Alicyclobacillus sp. SO9: one gene and its partner. The protein of the gene in region 1 interacts with the protein of each later gene in a pairwise test. Links are inferred from orthologs where the notes say so. Each region holds a gene or a part of one and is shown in the gene's direction. Other genes may lie near its edges.

What was found.
Region 2: the proteins of GI364_RS19375 (region 1) and GI364_RS03025 interact in binary tests that used the Bacillus subtilis proteins (3 or more experiments, as listed by UniProt). The link is inferred for Alicyclobacillus sp. SO9 from one-to-one orthologs.

What each region holds. Positions count from the first base shown.
Region 1 is NZ_CP066339.1:4,130,781-4,141,414, forward strand. The notes cover bases 2,988-5,987. They hold GI364_RS19375 (ABC transporter permease), read left to right. Parts: upstream 2,988-3,860; coding sequence 3,861-5,114; downstream 5,115-5,987. Other genes in these bases: GI364_RS19370 (ABC transporter ATP-binding protein), read left to right, coding at 2,988-3,864; GI364_RS19380 (DUF4031 domain-containing protein), read right to left, coding at 5,201-5,485; GI364_RS19385 (DUF4349 domain-containing protein), read left to right, coding at 5,596-5,987. Also shown: GI364_RS19345 (metal ABC transporter permease), read left to right, coding at 1-646; GI364_RS19350 (hypothetical protein), read left to right, coding at 747-1,181; GI364_RS19355 (MBL fold metallo-hydrolase), read right to left, coding at 1,176-1,916; hydroxyphenylacetyl-CoA thioesterase PaaI, read left to right, coding at 2,484-2,882; more of GI364_RS19370, read left to right, coding at 2,959-2,987; more of GI364_RS19385, read left to right, coding at 5,988-6,552; GI364_RS19390 (cupredoxin domain-containing protein), read left to right, coding at 6,758-7,639; GI364_RS19395 (IS1182 family transposase), read right to left, coding at 8,100-9,767; GI364_RS19400 (hypothetical protein), read right to left, coding at 10,527-10,634.
Region 2 is NZ_CP066339.1:697,575-709,384, reverse strand. Bases 3,529-7,704 are described here. They hold GI364_RS03025 (efflux RND transporter permease subunit), read left to right. Parts: upstream 3,529-3,928; coding sequence 3,929-7,504; downstream 7,505-7,704. Other genes in these bases: GI364_RS03030 (YktB family protein), read right to left, coding at 3,529-3,643. Outside these bases: GI364_RS03045 (bifunctional metallophosphatase/5'-nucleotidase), read right to left, coding at 1-585; GI364_RS03040 (long-chain-fatty-acid--CoA ligase), read right to left, coding at 601-2,280; GI364_RS03035 (HDIG domain-containing metalloprotein), read right to left, coding at 2,436-3,005; more of GI364_RS03030, read right to left, coding at 3,002-3,528; GI364_RS03020 (IS4 family transposase), read left to right, coding at 8,823-10,070; GI364_RS25290 (transposase), read left to right, coding at 10,401-10,841; GI364_RS03010 (ribonuclease H-like domain-containing protein), read right to left, coding at 11,619-11,810. UniProt on the Bacillus subtilis protein: Required for self-resistance to surfactin, an antimicrobial lipopeptide surfactant produced by B.subtilis. Also required for swarming motility.

The sequences.
Region 1 (10,634 bases):
CGGTTCCATTTTAACCGGTGTCAACCCGCTTGTTGGCATTACGGTGTTTTCCGTGGCAGGCTCCATTGCCATTGGAAGTTGGAGTAAGAAGGGACGAAACGACGTTATCACGGCTCTGACACTGGTCCTCGCTTTAGGTCTAGGCGCATTATTTCTTGCGATTTCACAGACATTTGCCCAAAATGCCTATGCTCTGTTCTTTGGCCAAGTCGTGGGAATCAGTCTCAACGAGGTCCTTATCACGGTGGCTTTAGGGACACTCTGTCTGCTGGCGATGGTCTTACTCTACCGCCCCTTACTCCTTACGTCCATAGAGCGAGAGTGGGCACAAGCCCGCGGCGTCTTCGTGACAGCAATTGACGTCCTGTTTCTGATTGTGGCATCTGTCGCTGCAGCTTTGACCGTGCCGCTGATAGGCATACTTCTGAACTTCAGCCTACTGGTCGCACCTGCTGCTGCGGCAGCCCAACTGTCCCGTCGACCAGGTCAAATGATGATGTTAAGTATCGTGATTTCTGTTGGCAGCCTCTGGCTCTCTCTTTTGTTGGCATATGATATTGGCTGGCCCGTTGGTTTCTTTACTGCAAGCGTGACGACGACCGTCTACGTGTTTGCTAGAGTGCTCCGAGTCAGAACGGGGAGGTAACGAAGCGTACTTCCTGTTATGATAGAGTTGAAAGAAAATTCCGTATAATCCACTGAGGTATTGCCATGTGACTTGAGCTCAGGGAAGAGAGAGGGATAGGATGAAACGAAAGCTGCTGCCGCAAAAACTCTATACCACTATTGAACTTGTCATTCGCGTACTGGAAATTGCACTGTCACTGTTTCTTCTTGCAGGCGTGGTTACGGCCAGTGTCATGATGCTAGGTGGTCTTCACCACCTTATGTCGGCTGGCAACAATGCGAGTTTTCAACAGTTTCTCGACGACGCACTGCTGTATATCATTGGACTTGAAGTCGCATTGATGTTAATCAAGCATGACCTTCATCTGGTAGTAGACATCCTCATCTTTGCGATTGCCAGAAAGATGATTATGACGATGACAACCGGTGCAGACTTTCTTCTCGGCGCCATCGCCATTCTTGTCTTGTATACTGTCAAGAGCAACGGATTCAGAAACCTTATCCCAGACGGACTTCTATGGGGCAAAAAAGGAAAACCAGACGAAAATCTATAGGTGAATCACTTGCAACGTGTCCAGCTTGTCAACAGTGTTGCCAAAGCTGTCCTCGGCCTGCAGAAATAAATCCTTCCAGTCTCCATAATGCGGATAGTGTGTCAAAGCCAGCCGTTTCACTCCGGCATCTTTGGCCAGCTTTCCAGCCTGAACGCTGGTCAAGTGCCCGGCATTACGGGCGTTTTCCTCCTGGCCTGCGTACATGCTGGCCTCGCAAATGAACAAGTCAGCACCTTCAGCGTGACGAACCAAGCTATCCGCCCATGACGTATCCGCTGAAAACACAAAGGACTGTCCGTTTTTTTCAAAGCGTACGGCGAAACAGGGAACAGGATGCACTGTCGGAGCAAACGTGACCTGCCAGCCGTCCACATCCAAGACCGTGGTATCATCAATAAACATGACGTCAATGAGCGGTTCGTTTTGCAGCCCGTCAACGGTTGGAGAAGGCGACAGAGGCATATACATGGGCAGCTTATGCTGCCGTGCACCTGTTAATCTCGCCAGCAGCATGGCGTAGCCTAAGACGCCCAGATCAGCAACGTGATCGTGATGATGATGCGTTACAATCACCGCATCCAATTCCTCTACGGAACAAATTTTTTGCAGTTGAGCCAAAACGCCTGACCCGCAGTCAAGCAAAATCTTCTTGTGGTCTGTCTCAACCAAAAAACCGGTCGTGGCTTCTCCAGGTCCCGGATACGTTCCCCAGAAACCCAAAACGTGAATCTTCATTGTGCACCGCTCCTTCCTGTCTTTGCCCAGATCTGAATATACTGTCAACGTGTGAAATATGTAAGGTCTAGAGAGACAGGCACGAAGTTAGTACCCTACCTGTACCACAGCATTTACAATGACCATGTTATCGTTCTTGTCACCCTTATCTGGAAGCAAAATACCGCTGGATGCCTCGAGTCCGCCGGTTACTTTTCGATTGTGACTTGGCCGTACGGAAATACACCTTTCACAGCTGCCTCGTCGACATCCTGCCACGTGTCAGGTATGCCAAGCGTTACGTGAACTTGCATCTGGTTCAAGTCATGGTTTGGAAGCACCTGAGTGATACCAGGCATAGAATTGTGCCCAATTGCATTCTTACACGCCTTTACACAAGCCTTTGTTACGTCCTGACCATGTAAATCTATTCCCATACCAACTTCGATAAAAACAACTTGTTGCATCGTTTTACCTCCTCTGCGTAACTTCAATGTACCATCCCGTTACAATGGGCTCAAATGCACCCTCCACATCCCAAAACGCTACATTGCTATGCTACACTACAAGCAAACGGAGGAAACTGATATGAGTGTAAGTGAAATCCAGCTTGATGCATTTTCCACACTTCTCGGTATGCAACTGATTGAAACTGGTGAAGGCAGTGCCCGCGTGCAAATGACAGTACGAAAAGATATGGTTAATCCTCACGGTACACCCCACGGCGGTGCAATTTTCTCACTAGCGGACACTGCCCTTGCCGTAGCCAGCAATTCTCACGGCATCGAAGCTGTCGCATTGAACGTAAATCTGAACTACTGTCGTCCCGCTGCTGTCGGTTCAGTTGTCACAGCGGTGGTAACGGAAGACAACCTGACCAAGAAGACAGGTCTCTATTCAATGAACGTGTACGGAAGCGACGATAAGCTGATTGCCTCTGGAAAGGGAACTGTTTATCGGACCGGGCGGCCGTTTCGCGGGTGGTAACCGAGGTGTTTGGAAAACGTACATATGAGAAAGACGGACACGTGAAAAGATGGACACATGAAAGGTAAGGGTGAAAATGACACTTGAGGTTAAGGGACTGAGAAAGTCTTATGGCAACAAACTTGCCATTGACGACATTTCCTTCACGATTCCGGAAGGACAAGTCTTCGGCTTGCTTGGGTTAAACGGCGCCGGGAAATCTACCACAATTCGCATCATCCTCGATATCCTCACTGCTGACAAAGGCGAAGTCTTGTGGAACGGTACTCCTGCTCGGAAACATCCAAAATCAACATTTGGTTACCTGCCTGAGGAACGCGGACTCTACCCCAACATGCGTGTACTCGATGAGTTAATCCTGTTTGGACGACTGCAAGGGCTGTCCAAACAAGACGCATCCGCTTCTGCAAACGAATGGATTGAGCGCTTTGAAATTCCGCATTACGCGAAAAATACGGTTGTCGAACTATCAAAGGGGAACCAGCAAAAAATCCAGTTTATTGCGGCTGTCATCCATAATCCAAAAGTCATTATTCTCGATGAGCCGTTCAGCGGTCTCGATCCTGTGAATACTTCCCTGTTCAAGTCCGTTTTTCTCGATCTCGTCAAAACCGGCGCCACAATCCTCTTCTCCAGTCATCAACTTGCTCACGTCGAAGAGCTTAGTGACGCTGTCGGCATTATTCACCAGTCCAAAATGATGGTTCAAGGCAATCTGAATGACCTCATCTCTGCGCAATCTCCACAAACCATTCGCATTCGCGCAGATGAAGCTGCCGTAAGAAGTAAGTTAACGCCCAACACCAAAGAACTTCTGCAGTCAGACAAACGGACAGGAACACTCACGCTGCCTGCATCTGCTGTAAATCCAAATGACCTGTTACGGCAACTTGTCGATGCGCAGATTGACGTAGCTCAATTTGAACTGGTTCGACCGACACTGAATGATATCTTTCTCGAGAAAGTGGGTAAGAGCGAATGAGGGAACTGTGGATTTTGATGCAGCGGGAAATGAAAGTCCGGCTTGCAAAACGAGGCTACTGGACATTTACAGTCATCGGCCTTATTCTACTCATCGGGTTAACGTTTCTGCCAAGTATTATGAACTTTATCAATCAGAAGGCCAAACCGACAGTCATGTTAAATGATCCTCATCATGTGATTGCAGCGACCGCCGTCAAGAGCATTCAGAAAAACTCCGACAATTACGATTTTAAATTGACGGTTGACAATTCTCCCAAACTGCAATCCCTGTCTAACGCTGAGGCAAAGTCATATCTGAAAACACACCATGCCAAACTCGTTGCACAGGTAAGCGGGAGTTCGGCGATGAGTGCCGGCATTGTAGTTAGAGAGAACGGATCAGTCAGTTCCAGTCTCGTTGGAACGATCCAAAGTGTCCTCCGTCAGCAAATTATGTCAGAACGCATTAAAACGCTTCCGACACAAAGCCAGTCGGTCCTTAGCACCCCCGTCCACACCAGTGTTATTCAGCTTCAACCAAATTCTAAATCCGAACAGCAAATGTTGTCTTCCAAATTGCTGGTGGACTACATGCTGGTGCTGCTGTTCGCAACAATTACCATTTACGGAGCTTGGGTAGCCCAGGGCGTCGTTGAGGAAAAGTCCAACCGCATTGTCGAAATGGTGCTGGTTACAACGAAGCCGTGGCAAATTCTGTTTGGTAAAATCATTGGAATTGGCTTGGTCGGGCTGTTGCAATATGCCATCTGGTTGATTGTTGCGGGAGGTGTCATTCTGTTCCGGAAACATTCTACCTTGCTTCCCGTTGAACACGTTCCTGCGGAAATGCTCGTTCTGTTCCCTGTGTTCTTTATCCTTGGATACATGTTATACGCAACCCTTTACGGCATCGCAGGCTCTCTGGTCACTCGCGTTGAGGAACAGCAGATGGCCCTGACACCCGTAGTTATCATCATGTTGATTCTCTTCTATGTCACCTTGTTTGGGATTCTGCCTGCTCCGGATTCCATATTTTCCACCGTCGCATCGTTCGTGCCAATCGTGACTCCCATGGCGATGTTTGCGAGAGCTGCACTTGCTACCAACGGGGTCGCAGTATGGCAAATACTCATCAGCATTGGTCTGGTTCTCATTTTGAACACATTGCTTGTACTCTACGGTGCTCGTGTGTACAAGCGCTTTGCGCTGCGAACCTCAGGCAAAAGCAGTTGGAGAATCCTTTGGCAAAAAGACTCCAGGCAGAACTAGAAAGCTAGAAAGCCATAGAGCCATAGAGCCTGAAAGCCAGTAGAAATCACAGTCATACACAATGTCGGTTGACCAGATTTCTCAAGTCACTCTGAACCAATGTCTTTTGCCGAATGGTTTTTGTTTTTGTCAGCAATCCAGTCGTGGTAAGAAGGCATACGGCGCAGCGCAGCCACGAATTCTCTTCTATGAGTACGTTTTGCACCTGCCCGTATGGCCTTACTTCGAATCTCTTCGTTGATTAAATCAAAGTGGGGCCTTCCCGGTGTCCAGTGAATCCATTCCCTCTTTAATCCAAGTTCTTCTCCAAACCTGGTCAACTCGTCGACACTTGTATCGCTAATTAAATGAATTCCATCCGTATACAGCATGCGTGCCTTCCTTTCGTACAAAAATCCTGTGATTGAGATGTTCATGATAACAGTTTACGTCTCCCCCTTGTCTAATCTGATGACGCATCTTTACAAGGGGGAAATTGTTGATGTCGGTAAACAGGACTAACCACTCTGGTCTTCTCACGTGGCTTAAGCGAAAATGGTCTCCACTTTCACTTGTGCTCATTCTCAGTGCTCTATTGGCTGGCGCTATTGTTGTCGGTACGCTACTGCAGCACACAGCCAGTTCATCCCAAAGCAGCGGACATTACAAGTTTGCCTCAGCAAGCAGTTCAAGCGCATCAGGGTCAGCAACAAGTTCCATTAGGCATACAGCTTCCAATGCCTCAGCAAATTCTATCGCTCAAAACGCGACTACAACAAACTCTGCCGCCGTAATAAAAACAGCGAATCTGACGGTGAAGTCGCTCCACCCAGATGCAACCGCATCACATGTTAGAAATCTCCTTTCAAAAGCAGGCGGTTATATTCAAAATATGGAGACAAATACAGGACAAAAAGCCACAAGCGACAATACAATTGTTAACATGACCGTCCGAGTACCAAGTGGACATTTTAATTCGTTTCTGAAAGAAATAAAGTCCACTGGGGCTGTTGAAAACTTTAGTCAAAGCGGACGCAATGTCACGCAACAAGCCAACAACCTGCAACTGCAGCTAAACCAGCTTCAAAGCGAAGCAACAGCTTATTCACGCCTATACAGTAAGGCTAAAACCATGAAGGATATGTTGCAAATTCAACAGTCGCTAACACAGGTGGACAGCCAAATCAATTCGGTAAAGCAACAAGTCCATCACTTGCACCAATCCGTCTCCTTCGGAACAGTCACAATTCATCTCGTTTCGAAGACCTCAGCAGCGGTGATAGAACAGAAGCCCATGTGGCATCCATTGCTGCAGTCGCTTCACTTTATGAAGACATCGTTCTTTGGCCTAGTTACCTTCCTCTCGTGGATACTGCCTTGGGGCATATTATTCGGAATCGTCCTGTGGTTATGGACGAAATGGAAGCACCGACAGAGCGGTAAGAATAAGTCATCCTAGCCACGCAGACTAGGGAACACATGTCATTTGACTAGTCAGTTGTAACTATTGATATAGTTCCATAGTCACTTAAATTACAATGTAATCAACTAATCCAAATGAGAGCTAAAACAGTCACTTCTGGTCTACCTCCTAACCCCTGCCCACGATAGAGTAGTTGTCGTAAACAATATACTCGCTTACTTTGATTGAGGGGGAGACCAAAATGAAAAAAGCTTTGTTAATTGCAGCAGCTGTACCTGCACTGTTTCTAGCAGGCTGCGGCACCACATCAAACAGCACGAGCAATGCCAACCCATCGACGGCAGCAACGAATACAACTGCGAACACCAGCACCACAGCAGCAACGACAAAGAAAGCGGCCTTATCCAAGCAATTAATTACTTTGACCATTTTACCTGGCGCCCACTTGGGAACAGACGGGAAACTTCACGACACATACATTCCAGCAGACTTTAAAGTCGTCCAGGGCGTACCCGTCACACTGAAGATTTACAACTATGACGACGGCGAACACAGCTTCACATCAAAGGCTCTTGGCGTCAACTTTCTTGTGAAAGGTTCAACCAAGAAAGGTGTAGCGAAGGTAAACACCTTTACTTTCACTCCGACCAAGGCAGGGAAAATGGATTGGCATTGCGCCATGAAATGCGACGGTGGCATGCAAAGCTACGCAATGACACATGACGGCTACATGAAGGGCGTTGTCGATGTCGTACCAGCCAACAACCAACAGTACATTGACTTGACCATTAAAGACGGTCTGAAATATGCAGCAAAAGACGGTAAGCTTCATGACGCATATTCACCGACTGACTTCACCGTACAAAAAGGAATTCCGGTACATGTGACCGTGACGAACTACGACACAGGTGAGCACAGCATGACCTCTTCAACACTTGGCTTAAACCAGGTCATGAAGGGCGCGAAGAAAACTGGGGACCCGACAACCACGACCTTTACCTTCACACCGACCAAAGACGGCACGTTCGATTGGCACTGTGCCATTTCCTGCGACGGCGGCATGAGCAGCTACTCCATGACGCACCAGGGTTATATGAAAGGTCAAATTAAGGTTGTCGGTTAAGTCGGTTAAACTGGCAACTAGTTGAATCATGCTGCCTTACGGCAGCTAAAAGGCCCAATGATACATGAACACAAGGGGGCTGTCCCAAAAGGTTCTACACCTTTAGGGGCAGCCCCCTTGCCTCTATCACAGCACTCCGCCGCTGGGTCTCACCCCCCCACACCCAGCTACCGGCGGGCTGAGGGGACGCGGCTGGGGCAGTGGCTGGGGACGTGCGAGACGTGGCCGACCGTCGTAGATAAGCTCTTCTCGGATCGCTATTTCCCCATTTATACCGGAATTCGACGAATTAAGCTCCTCCCGGAGACAGTCTATTAACAGGAGCTGTAAGGCTCCTGTTTTCCTTCGTTAGGGAATTTTTTCAAAGGAATTGGATGCAAATGGTATATTTTTGGTTGTCAGTAACAGAAATCGTGGGATTTCCACTGTCAATCCCTCCATTTTTTACTCTCGCTTTCTTCTAAGAGCAGACGGGGGCCTCTAACGGTTTACAACGTTCCACCAGGGTCTTTACCATGACTTTGACGTTGACGACCATGGACGTAATTTTGACGTCAATTCGCAATTTCTTTCGGCCACGGGTTCGCGGTCTTTCGAGCCCGTGGTGGCGTTTCATCTCGTTATTGGTGCGCTCAATTTCGTACCGAGCTCGTAACGCCTCTTGCCCTTGCGCGCTCGCATTATACTTCTTTGCCTCTTGCAGCAGTGCCCAATAGTCACTTACAAATACAGTGCGACCTTTGGCATGGTCGGTACACTGCCCACGTAGAGAACATTGTCCACAAACTTGTTCGGCAAATCCATATTGCGAACCCTTAGATTTCTTAATGTGAGTCCTGCGAACCGATCTCTGCCCTTCAGGACACACGACCACGTCATCTTCCGGTAAATATGTGAAGTCCTCCGTTCGAAATGCCTTGCCAGAAGGGTTGGTGACTTTAGTCAATGGTGCGGTCAGATGAATGTGTAACCCGTTGACAAGTTTATCGCGATTCTCCCCGCTTCCGTAAGCTGCGTCTGCCACCACTTCCTTGGGGCGTTTGTCGAACTGCTCCACGACCGTCTTCACCACGTTTTCCAGTGTAACCCCATCCGCTTCATTACCAGGGATCGGCTCTGCATTGAGGACTAAGTGAGAGCTTGCAGATTCCACTACTTGCGTCTTGTCACCCAGAAACGCCAGCTTCTTGGATTTGTGCCCTATACGTACCTCTGGGTCATGGGCACTGACTACGCGGTCGGCGGGTTTCTCCTTTTGACCCAGTTCAGCGTATTGAAAGCCTCTATTCTGTGGTCCACTGCTGTCAGATGAACCGGATGAGTCCTCATCCTGTTCCTTTGAGTCCACATTTTCACGCAAAATGCGCAGCAGCACCTCGCATTGTTGCTCTGCCGTCTCCTGTTCACTGGGGTCTTCCCATTTTGTAACCCCCTCGTCAGCCTCTGTGCGTTTCATCCATGCCACCAATCCAAACCCTAAAACGCATAGGTTACTGAAGGCGAGATTCCTTTCAGTCCCCCGAACATCACGTTTGAGCTTGCGGAAGAACACCCCCACATCCATGTCTGCTTTCAGTTGTGCATAATGTGCTGGGCTCCTACGTTTCAGGTGACGTACAAGCTTTTGGGCAGCCTGTTGAATAAGCTCGTATGTACTTGGCGCGGCAACATTGGCATAGGTGTGGAACGCATCCACCAACCAACGGTCATCGTCTTGGCCCCACATACCGTGGTTTAGGGCTTGAGCAAGGATGTTCATATGACAGGCATGAAATATGTCCGCCCCAAGTCGACTCCTGTCTAATGCAATTGTGCTATGGTCAAATTTGGCGAGCGAAACCGGAACACCCAAGAATCGCTTGATAAAGATGTCACCGACGATCTTTAATTCCATCTCTCGGTCGGAAATATTGTAGTATCGCTGTATGAGATGGATTTTCAGTTTCAACGACGGGGCGTAGGGGTGCTGGCCGAGCGGCGAGTACAAAGGAGCACACAGCTTATTTGCGAAGGAAAAGTCAATGTGTTTCGCCACCATATCCCAGAATGGGTGAGGTGGTATCGCCGAGTACACCATTAGGTCTTCGAAGGAAGCCTGCTCAAAGTTCTTGTACTTAACCCCGCTCATATCTCCAACTCCCGCTTGTTTTTTGATAATTCAATTATACACGAAAACAAGCGAATTATGGATAAATATCAAGATATAACGAGTTAAATTCAAAAATTGGAGACTCTTATCCTATCTAGTTCATCGACAGTCTCTCCCGAGTACTTATTCAGTCCCCGCACCCCCCTTTCCCATACCTCCGCCGTCGATAAGCTCTTCTCGGATCGCTATTTGCTGCTTCTACCCCCAAATGTTGAAGATAAGCGTTTCTCAAACGCTTATCCTCCACCCCATCACGAGCGGCCAGACCTGCGCCCCATCTACCACCGCACTGGGCTACCGGCGGGCTGGCGAGACGTGGCTGGGAACGCCGATAAGCTCCTCTGGGATCGCTATTTCCCCATCTATGCCGGAATTCGACGAATTAAGCTCCTCCCGAGTGCTTATTCGGTCCCCGCACCCCTCTTCCCCATACCTCTGCCGTCGATAAGCTCTTCTCGGATCGCTATCTGCTGCTTCTACGCCCAAATGTTGAAGATAAGCGTTTCTCAAACGCTTATCCTCTACTCCATCTCGAGCGGTCAGACCTGCGCCCCATCTACCACCTGCACTGGGCTATCGGCGGGCTGGCGAGACGTGGCTGGGAACGTCGATAAGCTCTTCTCCGATCGCTATCTGCTGCTTCTACCCCCAAATGTTGAAGATAAGCGTTTCTCAAACGCTTATCCTCCACCTCATCACTAGCAGCGAGACAGGGGCCCCATCTACCACCGCACTGGGCTACCGGCGGGCTGGCGAGACGTGGCTGGGAACGCCGATAAGCTCCTCTGGGATCGCTATTTCCCCATCTATGCCGGAATTCGCCGAATTAAGCTCCTCCCGAGTGCT
Region 2 (11,810 bases), 3.4 Mb from region 1 along the record:
GACATCTATGCCCTCAATCTGCTGAGCCAGTTTTCTGTCATCCCACAAACCGAGGTGCGATAGCGCAATAATGATGTCACAGCCCAGTTTCTGCAGTTGTTTCACTTGCGTTCTGGCCGCCTCAAATGGATGACTGATGTCTACATTCAGCAGTTCATACGGTTTGTCATATTTAGGCGTAATGCCAAAGATACCGATTTTAATTCCCTCAGCCAGAAACACCTGAAAGTCTCTGAAGCCGGGGAACTCTGTACCATGGACTGTTCTCATATTACTGCCCATAATTGTTGTCTGACTCAGCCGACGCAGTTCGTCCCATTTCTCGACAGGCACGGTCAGGCCCTCATTGTTGCCAAACACCCAAGCGTCATACCCTAACTCCGCCATCATGGCAGCGTTGACTCTACCCAAGGTAACCTCGGTCTCAGGGCGGACTCTGTCCAACACGTCGCCAATATCAAAGGTCAGAACGATATCCCCGTCCCGGCGAGCCTGTTCGCGCCGGGCCCGCAACTTCGCAGCCAAACGCATGTAGTTCTCTAGTTGACTGTGAACATCGTTCGTTTGGAACAGGTGAATTCTCACAGCTTCACCCCAGTATCATTTGTGAGTACGTAAATCTCGCCGCAACACCTTGCCCACTGCAGATTTCGGGAGGTCTTCGCGAAACTCAATTTGCTTTGGTACTTTGTATGCAGACAAGTGCTTGCGGCACCAGTTCATAATTTCCTCTTCGGTTACCTGATGAGTCTTCTGTACGACAACAAACGCTTTGACCGTTTCGCCCCGATAATGGTCATCTGCGCCAACCACAGCCGCTTCCACTACGGCCGGGTGTTTATATAAAACTTCTTCAACTTCCCGCGGGTATACATTATATCCGCTGGCAATAATCAAGTCTTTCTTTCGATCTACAATATACGCATAGCCGTCTTCATCTATTTTAGCGATATCTCCCGTGTGTAACCACCCGTCAACAAGGGTTTGTTCTGTTTCGCGGGGTCTCTGCCAGTAGCCTTTCATCACTTGCGGACCCTTTATGAGAAGTTCGCCTTCTTCATTGGGACCGAGTTCTGTCTCCCCATCCACTGCATCCACTATCCTGGCTTCGGTGTTTGCAACGGGCAGCCCGATGCTTCCCGGGCGACGGCGGTCAGCACCTGGATTGGTATGGGTCACAGGCGAAGCCTCACTGAGTCCGTAGCCTTCCAAAACGACGGCGCCTGTCAAGTTTTCAAAGTGCACCATCACCTGTTCCGGCAGCGGAGCTCCGCCGCTGTTACATGCGCGCAAAGAAGCTAAAGCGTCCGAATGTCCCTTTGCTGCCTGGGACAGCGCCACGTACATTGTGGGGACACCCGGAAACAGGGTCGGGTGGTGTTGCTCAAACAGGCTCATGACCTCTTTGGCGTCAAATCTGGGAACAATCAACATGGTCATGCCCGTGAAAACAGAAAGGTTCATACACACCGTCATTGCATAGACATGAAAAAACGGAAGCGCACAAACCATTTTATCCTGAACCGTGATACCGCCCGGAATCATCCGACTTGACTGAACGGCATTTGCCACAAGGTTGCGATGGGTCAACATGGCCCCCTTTGGCTTTCCTGTCGTTCCTCCTGTGTATTGCAGTACAGCTACGTCATCAAGGTGAATGGCGTGTCTGTCCGGTAACAGGGGTCTGGCGGCAGGCTGGGCATCATTCGAGCCCGTCCTCGTCTGCCGAACACCCATGGATTGGTCCGCAGACTCACCCATTTGGGCTTCCGTCCACTCGTCCAGCCAGATATCTGGAGAATCCGTGCCAGATGACGTCTGCGGGGACGTTTGACGATTGCGTTCACCACTGGCTGAAAAGCGAACTCCGATAACCGTCTGCATGGGGATTTCCGCTCGCACTTCAAAGACCGTGCGCAACAACGGCTCGTAGGCGATCACGATGGGTGCACCAGAATCACCAAGCACGTACTTTAACTCGGTTGGGGTACTCATGGGACTTATCTGGACCACAACTGAACCGAGCCCCGTTATCGCATAATACGCAATCACGTATTCCGGGCAGTTTGGCATCATTAAAGCAATTCTCTGGCCATGCTTTACACCGAGTGCACTCAATTCCGACATCACTTGTGCAACTGCAGTGTACAACTCGCGATAGCTCATTTCGTTCCCCATAAAATACGCGGCGGTGTGTGTCGGATAGCGTTCGACTGTAGCTTCCAGCATTTCCAGCAAGTTGGCGCAAGGAATTTCAATGGACTCTCCCCGAAACCTCATTTCTGCACCTCCAGCAAGAGGATTCTTTCCTGCTTAATGGATTCGCGGAAACGCCTTCATTTCCTGCCGTCATCCTGCCGCTGATACGCTGTCGTTGTTTGCCCCTCGGCAAAATCGAACTGCCGCTTCCGCTGACTCAGTCTATGCAAGAATCATCACGCGCTTGCCCCGGCCAAATCAAGTTCCGTCGCAACCTCTGTGAGTGCATCAACGACAAAGGCTATGTGCTCATCCAGGTCTACACCCAACTCTTCCGCTCCACGGTAGACATCGTCCCGATTCACGCCTTTGGCGAACGCCTTGTCCTTGAGTTTCTTCTTGACGCTCTTTACTTTCACATCCGCTACATTTTTGCTTGGTCGTACCATAGCCACCGCCATGACAAATCCGGACAATTCATCGCAAGCGTACAAAGCCTTAGCCAGCATGCTTGTCCGGTCCAAGCCGTTGTAGTCAGCATGGGCCCTGATGGCGTAAATCACGTCTTCCGGGTAACCCTGCTCTGCTAAAATCCTGGCACCAACGACTGTGTGTTCTTGAGGAGTGGGATACTGCTCGTAGTCAAAGTCGTGAAGCAAGCCGGTAACTGCCCATTTTTCCTCATCCTCGCCAAATTTACGGGCATAGGCGCGAACTGCAGCTTCAACCGCGTAGGCGTGCTTGCGCAACGACTCCGATTTCGTGTACTCATGCAATAGGGCTAACGCTTCCGGTCTCGTTTTCATACAAACACAACCTCCCCCGCAGCCAGCTTATACAAAGGTTGCAGCGTTTTGAAACACGCCTTGGCCTCGTTTAACAGCTCTTCGCCAGACATTGCTGCGGCTTCAGCCTTGGGAATGTTACGACCCACCAGGAGTTCCCCTTGTTTCACCGTTGCCAACCGAGTCGCTAATTCATCCAGCTTACCCGCATCGACCTCTGAGGCAGGTACAGCATTGGGATCCATATGATTGGGAATCCAAACGTAGTTTTGCGGAATTCTCTCCAGGACCTCTTCAGCGTGATCGCGCAATTGCTTGGCATAATGCTGCCGCTGCGGTGATTCGTAGATCAAACCGAAGTTCATAAAAACATGTGTCTGCCACAGTCCTATTTGAAAGTGAGGATGTTTCTTGTACCCGCGCTTGTCATGACAAAACGCGACCCAACTGTCATTAGGTGGATTGACGGTTCTGCGAGCGTGGCGAGCTACATGGGGATACATTGGCTGATTCAAAAGCTGTTCTAAGTACTCGGCCATAACGGGACCTATTTCTTGGAATTTCGGCCGCACCTGCTGTTTTAAAGCATCCATACGGTTGTCGAGGCCTGGAATTTCAAATACTTCGAAATCTTTTTCTTCAAATCCTGTGAAGTTCACGTTCTCACGACTCCTTTACAAAGCGCAATTGTCGTACGCTGAATTGAGGGCCAGGCTTCGAAGATCAGACTCCGTGACAGGGTTCAAAGACATCTCTATTGGAGAACTTGTCCACGTTCATCTGGAAAAATCGTAAAAGCCGATTGACCGCTGTTGATTTAGTCACTAAACTGATTGAGGATAGATTTAACTTGCAGGTATAACCTTAGGATAGCATGTTTCCCAACCGGGTTCCAAAGCACACCTGCGTGCCAAAGTATCAGACAGACATAAGGAGTGGACATTTTGCGGTTTTTAACTCGCTTCTCACTACGCAATCCTGTAGCAGTCGTGATTTTGACGCTGATTATCGCAATCGGCGGTATTTTTTCCGCTACCAATCTAAAAGAAGAACTTATGCCAAACATCGCGTTCCCTGTGGTTGCGGTGGTCACTCCTTATCCAGGCGCATCTCCTCAGGAAGTCGCAAAAAACGTCACGGAACCGTTGGAAAAAGCGTTACGAGGTGTCAGCGGTGTCAATACCGTCACATCCACTTCTATTGAAAACGTCTCGGAAATTGAACTTCAAATGAACATGAGTGCAAACCTGAACACTGCTATGCAAAAAGCGCAAAACGAGGTAAACCAGGTCAAGCTGCCTAGCGGTGCGCAAACACCAAAACTGCAGAAGTTCTCCTTCAATTCGCAACCTGTGGTGTATTTCACTGTCACGACGAGCAATGGAAACACAAAGCAAATGCGAAATGTTGCAAACAACCTTGTGGCACCGGCACTGAAAGGTGTGGAAGGTGTGGCATCCCTCCAAACCGGCGGAGCCCAACCGGATAATGTGGTCATCCAGTTCAATAAGAAGAAACTGTCAGACCACAACCTAACAATGCAACAAGTACTGCAAGACCTGAAGTCGGATAACACAACCATGCCGCTTGGGAGCAGTACCGTAGGAGGAAAGAACGATCCAGTTCAACTGAACACTCATTTCACAAGTCTTAACGACATCAAGAACCTTCAGATTGCTGTTCCTGCCAATCCCAACGCTGGCATCAAACAGATTGGAACGGGGATGCAACAGCTCGGAAACGCAGTCTCCGGACTCGGTAAAGGCGTGAGCAAACTGGGGCAGGGGCTTGGGGCTGTGCAGGCTGAAAATCAAATCTTGAGCGCATTGCAAAAGATTCAAGGCCAACTGTTCGGCGCCGAGTTATCCCTGAATCAAGAAATGGCGAAGCCTGCGGCGCAGCGCAGTCCACAAAAGATTGCACAACTCCAAGGGCAGATTCAAGCGTTGCAAAAATCTCAGTCAAGTCTCGACGCAAAGCTGAAGTCCCTGCAGTCTTCCCTGTCCGGAGCCAGCAGCTCTGCCTCTGCACCGAAGGTTTCTGGAAGCGTAAAAACTTCCTCTACCAGTTCGTCCAAAAAACTTGACACAATTCCGCTGAAGGATGTTGCAACGGTGTCTTTGCAGCAGCCGAAAACGGGATCGATTAATCGTACAAACGGAAAACCAAGCGTATTTATTGGCGTTGTCAAAACGGAGGATGCGAACACAGTTCAGATGGCAACTGCTGTCAACAAGGAATTGTCGACACTGAAATCTCAGCTTCCCTCAGGCGTCCACATTGTACCCTTGTACGATTCTTCAAAGATGATTACCGCGTCCATCAACGGCATGATGCGAGAGGCTATACTGGGTGCCATCTTTGCAGTTCTGGTGATTTTGTTGTTCTTGCGCAACTGGCTGACAACACTGATTGCCGTCGTGTCCATACCGCTGTCTCTCCTGACAGCCATCATTGTTCTGAACCACTTTAACGTCAGCATGAACATTATGACGCTTGGCGGTATGGCAGTAGCCACCGGGCGAGTCGTGGACGACAGTATTGTCGTCATAGAAAACATCTATCGAGCCTGGCGCAGGGGGCTTGGCTACGGCAAGGGCATTGTTCGCTACGCCACGGGTGAAGTGTCGTCAGCCATTACTTCTTCGACTATCACTACAGTCGCAGTCTTCCTGCCATTGGGCCTGGTCAGCGGCGTCATCGGAAAAATCTTTTTCCCCTTTGCAATCACAGTGGTTGTAGCACTGTTGTCTTCACTTTTGATTGCGCTCACAGTTGTTCCCATGCTGGCGTGGATGTTCCTGACCAGAAAGCAGGCTAAAGGGGCCGATTACAGTTGGATCACGGAACAAACAGGTGACGAGGTCCAGGATTTACACCCTTCGCTGCACCAGGACGCGATTGCACAACACAGTACAAAGTCCTCTGCCATTGCAGACCTGAACGCGAATTTCCGTCCTTGGCAGATTCGCTACCAAGGCGCGCTCAACTGGGTCCTCAACCATAAGGTGTGGGTGCTGCTGATTACGATTGTCGCGTTTGTTGCGTCAATCGCAGTCCTGCCGCTGGCCGGAAGCACCTTTATTCCATCTTCGAAGGAAAAGTTTGCGACAATATCCGTGAAAATGCCCATAGGAACACCGCGATTTGCCACTGCGTCCAAAGCTAAACAAGTGGAGCGCATTGTGCTTGAGCAAAAAAGCAGTATTAAGGAACTGAACACGCAAATCGGGAGCGACCCTGGCCAGGTGAGTGCCGGAGGAGGCGTGTCAGGATCGAATCAGGCCAGCATGTTCCTAAGTCTTAAGTCCAACACAGACATCAGTCAGTTCGTCAGTAAGCTCCGAACAAACATCAAACCAATTGCTTCTCCGGCGGTAGTCAAAGTGCAGGAAACCACAATGGGCGGCTCCAGCGGGTCCTTTGGCCTGATTGTGACCGGCCCGAACGATGCGTCCATCAAAAAGGCCGCTGTACAAATCACCAACAGTCTGAAAGGTATGAACGGTCTCGCCAATGTTGAGAACAACCTTGCGCAGACACGGCCGGAAGTCAGCGTTGTACCAGACTTTAAGAAAGCAGGAGAATACGGGCTCACAGCTTACCAAATTGGGACAGCCGTGAAAAACTATGTATCACACAGCCAAATTGGTACAGTGACTCTGAACGGCACGTCCTACGATGTTACGGCCATAATGAAGCCCAATCAGCCCCTGACAAAGCTGCAGCGACTGAAAGACTTGCCGCTGCAAACGTCCATCGGAACAACAATCAAACTCTCCGACGTGGCAACAGTAAAAATCACCAATGCGCCTGTTTCTGTTCTGCATCGAAACAGTCAGGCCTACGCCCAGATCCAAGGGTCGTTCACGACACAAAATACAGGCAATACAACCAAACTCGCCTTGGCCAAGATTTCTAAGCTTAGTTTGCCAACAGGAGTTCATACACAGTTGTCGGGTTCCAGCCAGCAGCAGAACCAGAGCTTCAGCGAACTGATTGACGCAATTTTAGTCGCTGTCGGCCTCGTCTACATCGTGATGCTCATTACGTTTGGAGAGTGGTCCGCACCGTTTGCAATTCTGTTCTCCATGCCGGTTGCCCTCATTGGCGCTTTCTTTGGCACTGTGATTGGACATCAACCCGTCAGTGTATCGTCACTCATCGGTATCTTGATGCTGATGGGGATTGTTGTTACCAACGCCATTGTTCTTGTGGACAGAGTGGAGCAGCAACGGCATAAGGGGTTGACTGTTCGCGGAGCACTCCTTGAAGCCGGAACGACAAGGCTGCGGCCCATTGTGATGACCGCCATTGCCACCATCTGCGCTCTGACGCCTTTGGCTGCAGGCTTTTCAGAAGGTGCGCTGATTTCACAGGGGTTGGCCGTAGTGGTCATTGGCGGTCTGATAACATCCACCGTCTTAACTCTGGTCATTGTCCCGCTCATGTATGAATTGCTCCACTTCAGGCTTCATCGCAGGGAAAGAGCACTTCAAGCCGAGGCAGAAGCGCTGTAACCATTGTGAACGCAGTGCGCGAGAAGTAACGCGGAGCGCAAGGGCCACGAGCGCGGGGCCCTGCAACGGCGCGAAGGATGCAGGAACGAGCGCGAAAGCTGGGATCAGAGCAGCCCATGTCAGCAGCAAAGTTCGAATCACAGTGGCCCATGTCAGCAGCAAAGTTGGTAAGGAAGGTATGCGGGGTTGCCCCGACAGCGTTGTAGACTGTTGAAGGCAACCCCATTTCCATTTCGCAACCCAGAGGCGCCGACGCGGGAAGGTGGCAAGCCCGCTTGGCTGTCAACGGGATCACATAGGGATCACATAGGGATTGCATCGGGATTGCATCGTGATTGCGTCTGGTGCCACTGCGGTAAGCCCTGGCTCCCATAGAGATGCCATTGAGACCGTCGATTTGTTGCCAGGTCCGCTCAGAGAGGCTTGCCTTGGGCTGGCTGAGCTGAGCATGAGGTACCGACGGGATCGTGGAGGACCAAGACCGTGGGTGGCGACGACTTCGGGGTCTAACGCCAGAGTGGGGCGGGGACTTGGAGGTCACACCGTCAGAGTCGCGGAAAATAGAGATCCGAGATGAGCTTATCGTTTAAAACCAGTGTCCCACCATCCAAATAGAGCCCTGAGACGAGCCTATTTCCAACTCTGCCGCCGGATTCGATGGCTCCTGGGATGCTTAAGCACTTTCCAGGAGCTTATTTGTATGAGCATATCGCCTCCATCCCATATAAGCGTCCCAGAGATCGCTATTTGTGTTGACCAGCGTCACAGGACCATCGCCGTCACAGTTTCGTCACATCTCAACTGTGTTAGGTACCCATTTGTGGCGGATTTGTGAACGGAGTGCTCTAGGAGCGGTCTATGAGGCGGATAGTGCGCGGAAACATCACTATTGGCCGAGGTGGCGATGCATTAGTGATCTTACGGATCACTAATGCCACCCGGCCGGGATATTAGTGTCATGAATCGACACTAATATCGCTGGAGTCACGGAGGGGCGTGGGCGATAGGGCGCAAAAGGATCACTAACCGACGCGATCGCGGAGGACTAAGACCGTAGGTGGCGACGACTTCGGGGTCTAACGCCAGAGTGGGGCGGGGACTTGGAGGTCACACCGTCAGAGTCGCGGAAAATAGAGATCCGAGATGTACTAGCATTGCATTAAATTTTTTGTGACTTGTCAACGGGTACTGTTGACAAGTTTCATTGTTTCAATCATTGGAATCTTCACGAAACTGTAACCCCTGAAATATAAAAGTTTCCTTAGAATAGAAAGTACAGGTAGTCCTGTCCAAATCTAAACTAAGGAAACCAAAGAGTATGGACAAGGATACTACAAAATCCACATTTATGAAATACCTTTCTCCCTTGGATACGGAGAAAATGTTGGACGAAATTCGAACTTTGGGTTTGGACAAGTACACGAAGAAGCTAGATGCTATCACGTTTACTCAACTGCTTGTATTTGGACAAATTCAACAAGTTACATCATTGACCAATCTCAGCGGCCTTTTAAATGAGGATCCAAAGCTGCAGGCGCAACTTGGTCTCGCATCCATCAGCACCTCACAACTGTCGCGCAAGTTACGGATGGAGACGAGATTTCTTGAGTCTGTCTTTCGGCGGTGTGTTGACCAAAACATTCAGGCTCTGGGATGGAAGAAGGCTACAAACCGGTTAGGACGAATGAATCTCGTAGACTCCTCCACGATTACTATGTGCCTGTCTCAGTATCCATGGGCGAGTTTCCAGCGAGACAAAGCCGGCGTCAAATTACACCTTCGTCTCGTCTTTATGAATGAACGAGTATACCCGGATAAAGCAACGCTTACACCAGCCAGGCCGGCAGACACAACACAAATGGATGAGCTCATTTCCTGTGATGAAAATGCCCTGTTTGTCTTTGACCGTGGCTACGTCGACTATCGAAAGTTTGACGTCTATTGCCAAAGTGGGACCAAATTCGTCACACGACTCCGACACAATGCCGGCACCATGGCAGTGTTAGAAGAAAGACCCGTTGCAGAGAATTCACCTGTGTTACGTGATGCGGTCATCCGGCTTGGTTCCGAATTCCGGAGCATGGCGCATCCGACCCGTCGGATCGAGGCCTTAGACAAAGAGGGGCAACGTGTTATCTTCTTAACCAATGACCTGACTTTACCGGCTGAGGAGATTTGTGACCTGTACCGCAATCGCTGGCAGATTGAACTGTTCTTCAAGTGGATTAAGCAACATCTCACAGTGAAGCAGCTTTATGGCAAGAGTGAGAATGCTGTCTATAACCAGTTGCGTATTGCGCTCATCACCTTCTGCTTACTTGTACTCCTGCAAGCACGGGTGAAACACAGCGGGCGTCTGATCGCCGTCTATAAATCCCTGCAACGTCATTGGGCCGAGAAATTTGACACATTCGTCTTTTACGTGACTCGACCACCGACACGGCGTTCATGTGGGCGTAGGAGGATGAACCATGAGCAGACTTTTACTCAAACTTTACAACAATATGTAAATGGAGACGTCGGGCACTTAGAAACCAGCGAGTACGACCCCATCTTCATAAGGTAAAATGTGGAACGGACTACCTGTCTATATCCCCTTTGACATTTTAGCTCATTCACCTCAATGCTCATTCACGAAATATTCTGACCCTATCTGAGAAACGGTGCTCGCGTAACACTTGACATTTTCGACTGAAGTTAATGCAACGCTAGTATCCGAGATGAGCTTATCGTTTAAAACCAGTGTCCCACCATCCAAATAGAGCCCTGAGACGAGCCTATTTCCAACTCTGCCGCCGGATTCGATGGCTCCTGGGATGCTTAAGCACTTTCCAGGAGCTTATTTGTATGGGCATATCGCCTCCAGCCCACATAAGCGTCCCAGAGATCGCTATTTGTGTTGACCAGCGTCACAGGACCATCGCCGTCACAGTTTCGTCACATCTCAACTGTGTTAGGTACCCATTTGTGGCGGATTTGTGAACGGAGTGCTCTAGGAGCGGTCTATGAGGCGGATAGTGCGCGGAAACATCACTATTGGCCGAGGTGGCGATCTCCTGTGAAGGTACAGCCGCAGCGTGATAATTTGTTCACGAACGAACAGTTCCACTACAATAGCGACCAACAACAGGTTGTTTGTCCAGGTGCTAAAACCACGTACCGCAGCACTTACCTTAAAGAATTCAAAGGGCGACAATTCTATTTTTGTAGAGAAGACTGTAGGTCGTGTCCGTTGCGGGCCGAATGTACCACGGCGAAATCGGGTCGCACCATTCTTTTTCGTAGACCACTGGGAACTCATTCAGGAGGGGAGACAATACAATCAAACGGAAGATAGACAAGCAGCACTCCGAGAGCGACGCGAAATCGAACGACGAACAAGGAAATGAAGAATCATCATGGTTTGGGCCGTCCCCGAACCCACGGCCGCGATGCGCTACGAATTGATGCGAAATTGACGACCATGGTGGTGAACCTCAAAGTCATGGTGAAATCACTCACACAAAGGCTTAAGTGTGCCCAAACGGCTACATCAATGAGCTAAAAGGAACGAAAAGGCGGGAGGTATGATGCCCTCAGATGCCTAGAAAGGGTGAAACATAGTGGACTACCAGGACATGGATATCAAAGCCCCTAAAATCCCCATTAAAATCTGGTATAAGCAGCACTCTTGGGCAGGCCCAAGCGATTAATCGACGGTCTCCCATTGCTCACTATGGCAGCAGCCGGGCCGACATAGGGATCCATTGCTCACTATTTCGGCAGGCGCGCCAACTTAAGGATCCCATTGCTCACTATTGCAACAACCGGGCCGACATAGGGATCCCATTGCTCACTATTTCGGCAGGCGCGCCAACTTAAGGATCCCATTGCTCACTATTGTGATGAACTGGGTGTGGGCAGGCTGCGAATAGGGATCTTTTGCGACATTAAGCTCTGTGATGTACATTTGTAGTGATCCGAAGGATCACTATCCTTTGCGGCTTCGAGCCGATAGTGATCATTGGGATCCTTATGAAAGCCCCCTCCCCCCCGGCCCCGGCCACGTCCATGAAACGCACTCACTCCACCTCAACAAGACTCACTCGCTCCACTTCAATAAGACACGCTCATGCTATTGGGCTTCGTTGGCAGAGGACTGGTCGAGCCTCCTTTGGATTCGATGAATCCTGTGCTCTACGGCCGCAACAACCGCTTGGTCCGTCGACATCGTGGAGTGTGACCGCGCTCTTTGTAAAGCAACCTGTGCATATGCCAAGGCTTTTGAGAAGTCTTTTGCCCTGTGCTCGTAATACTTTGCCAGTTC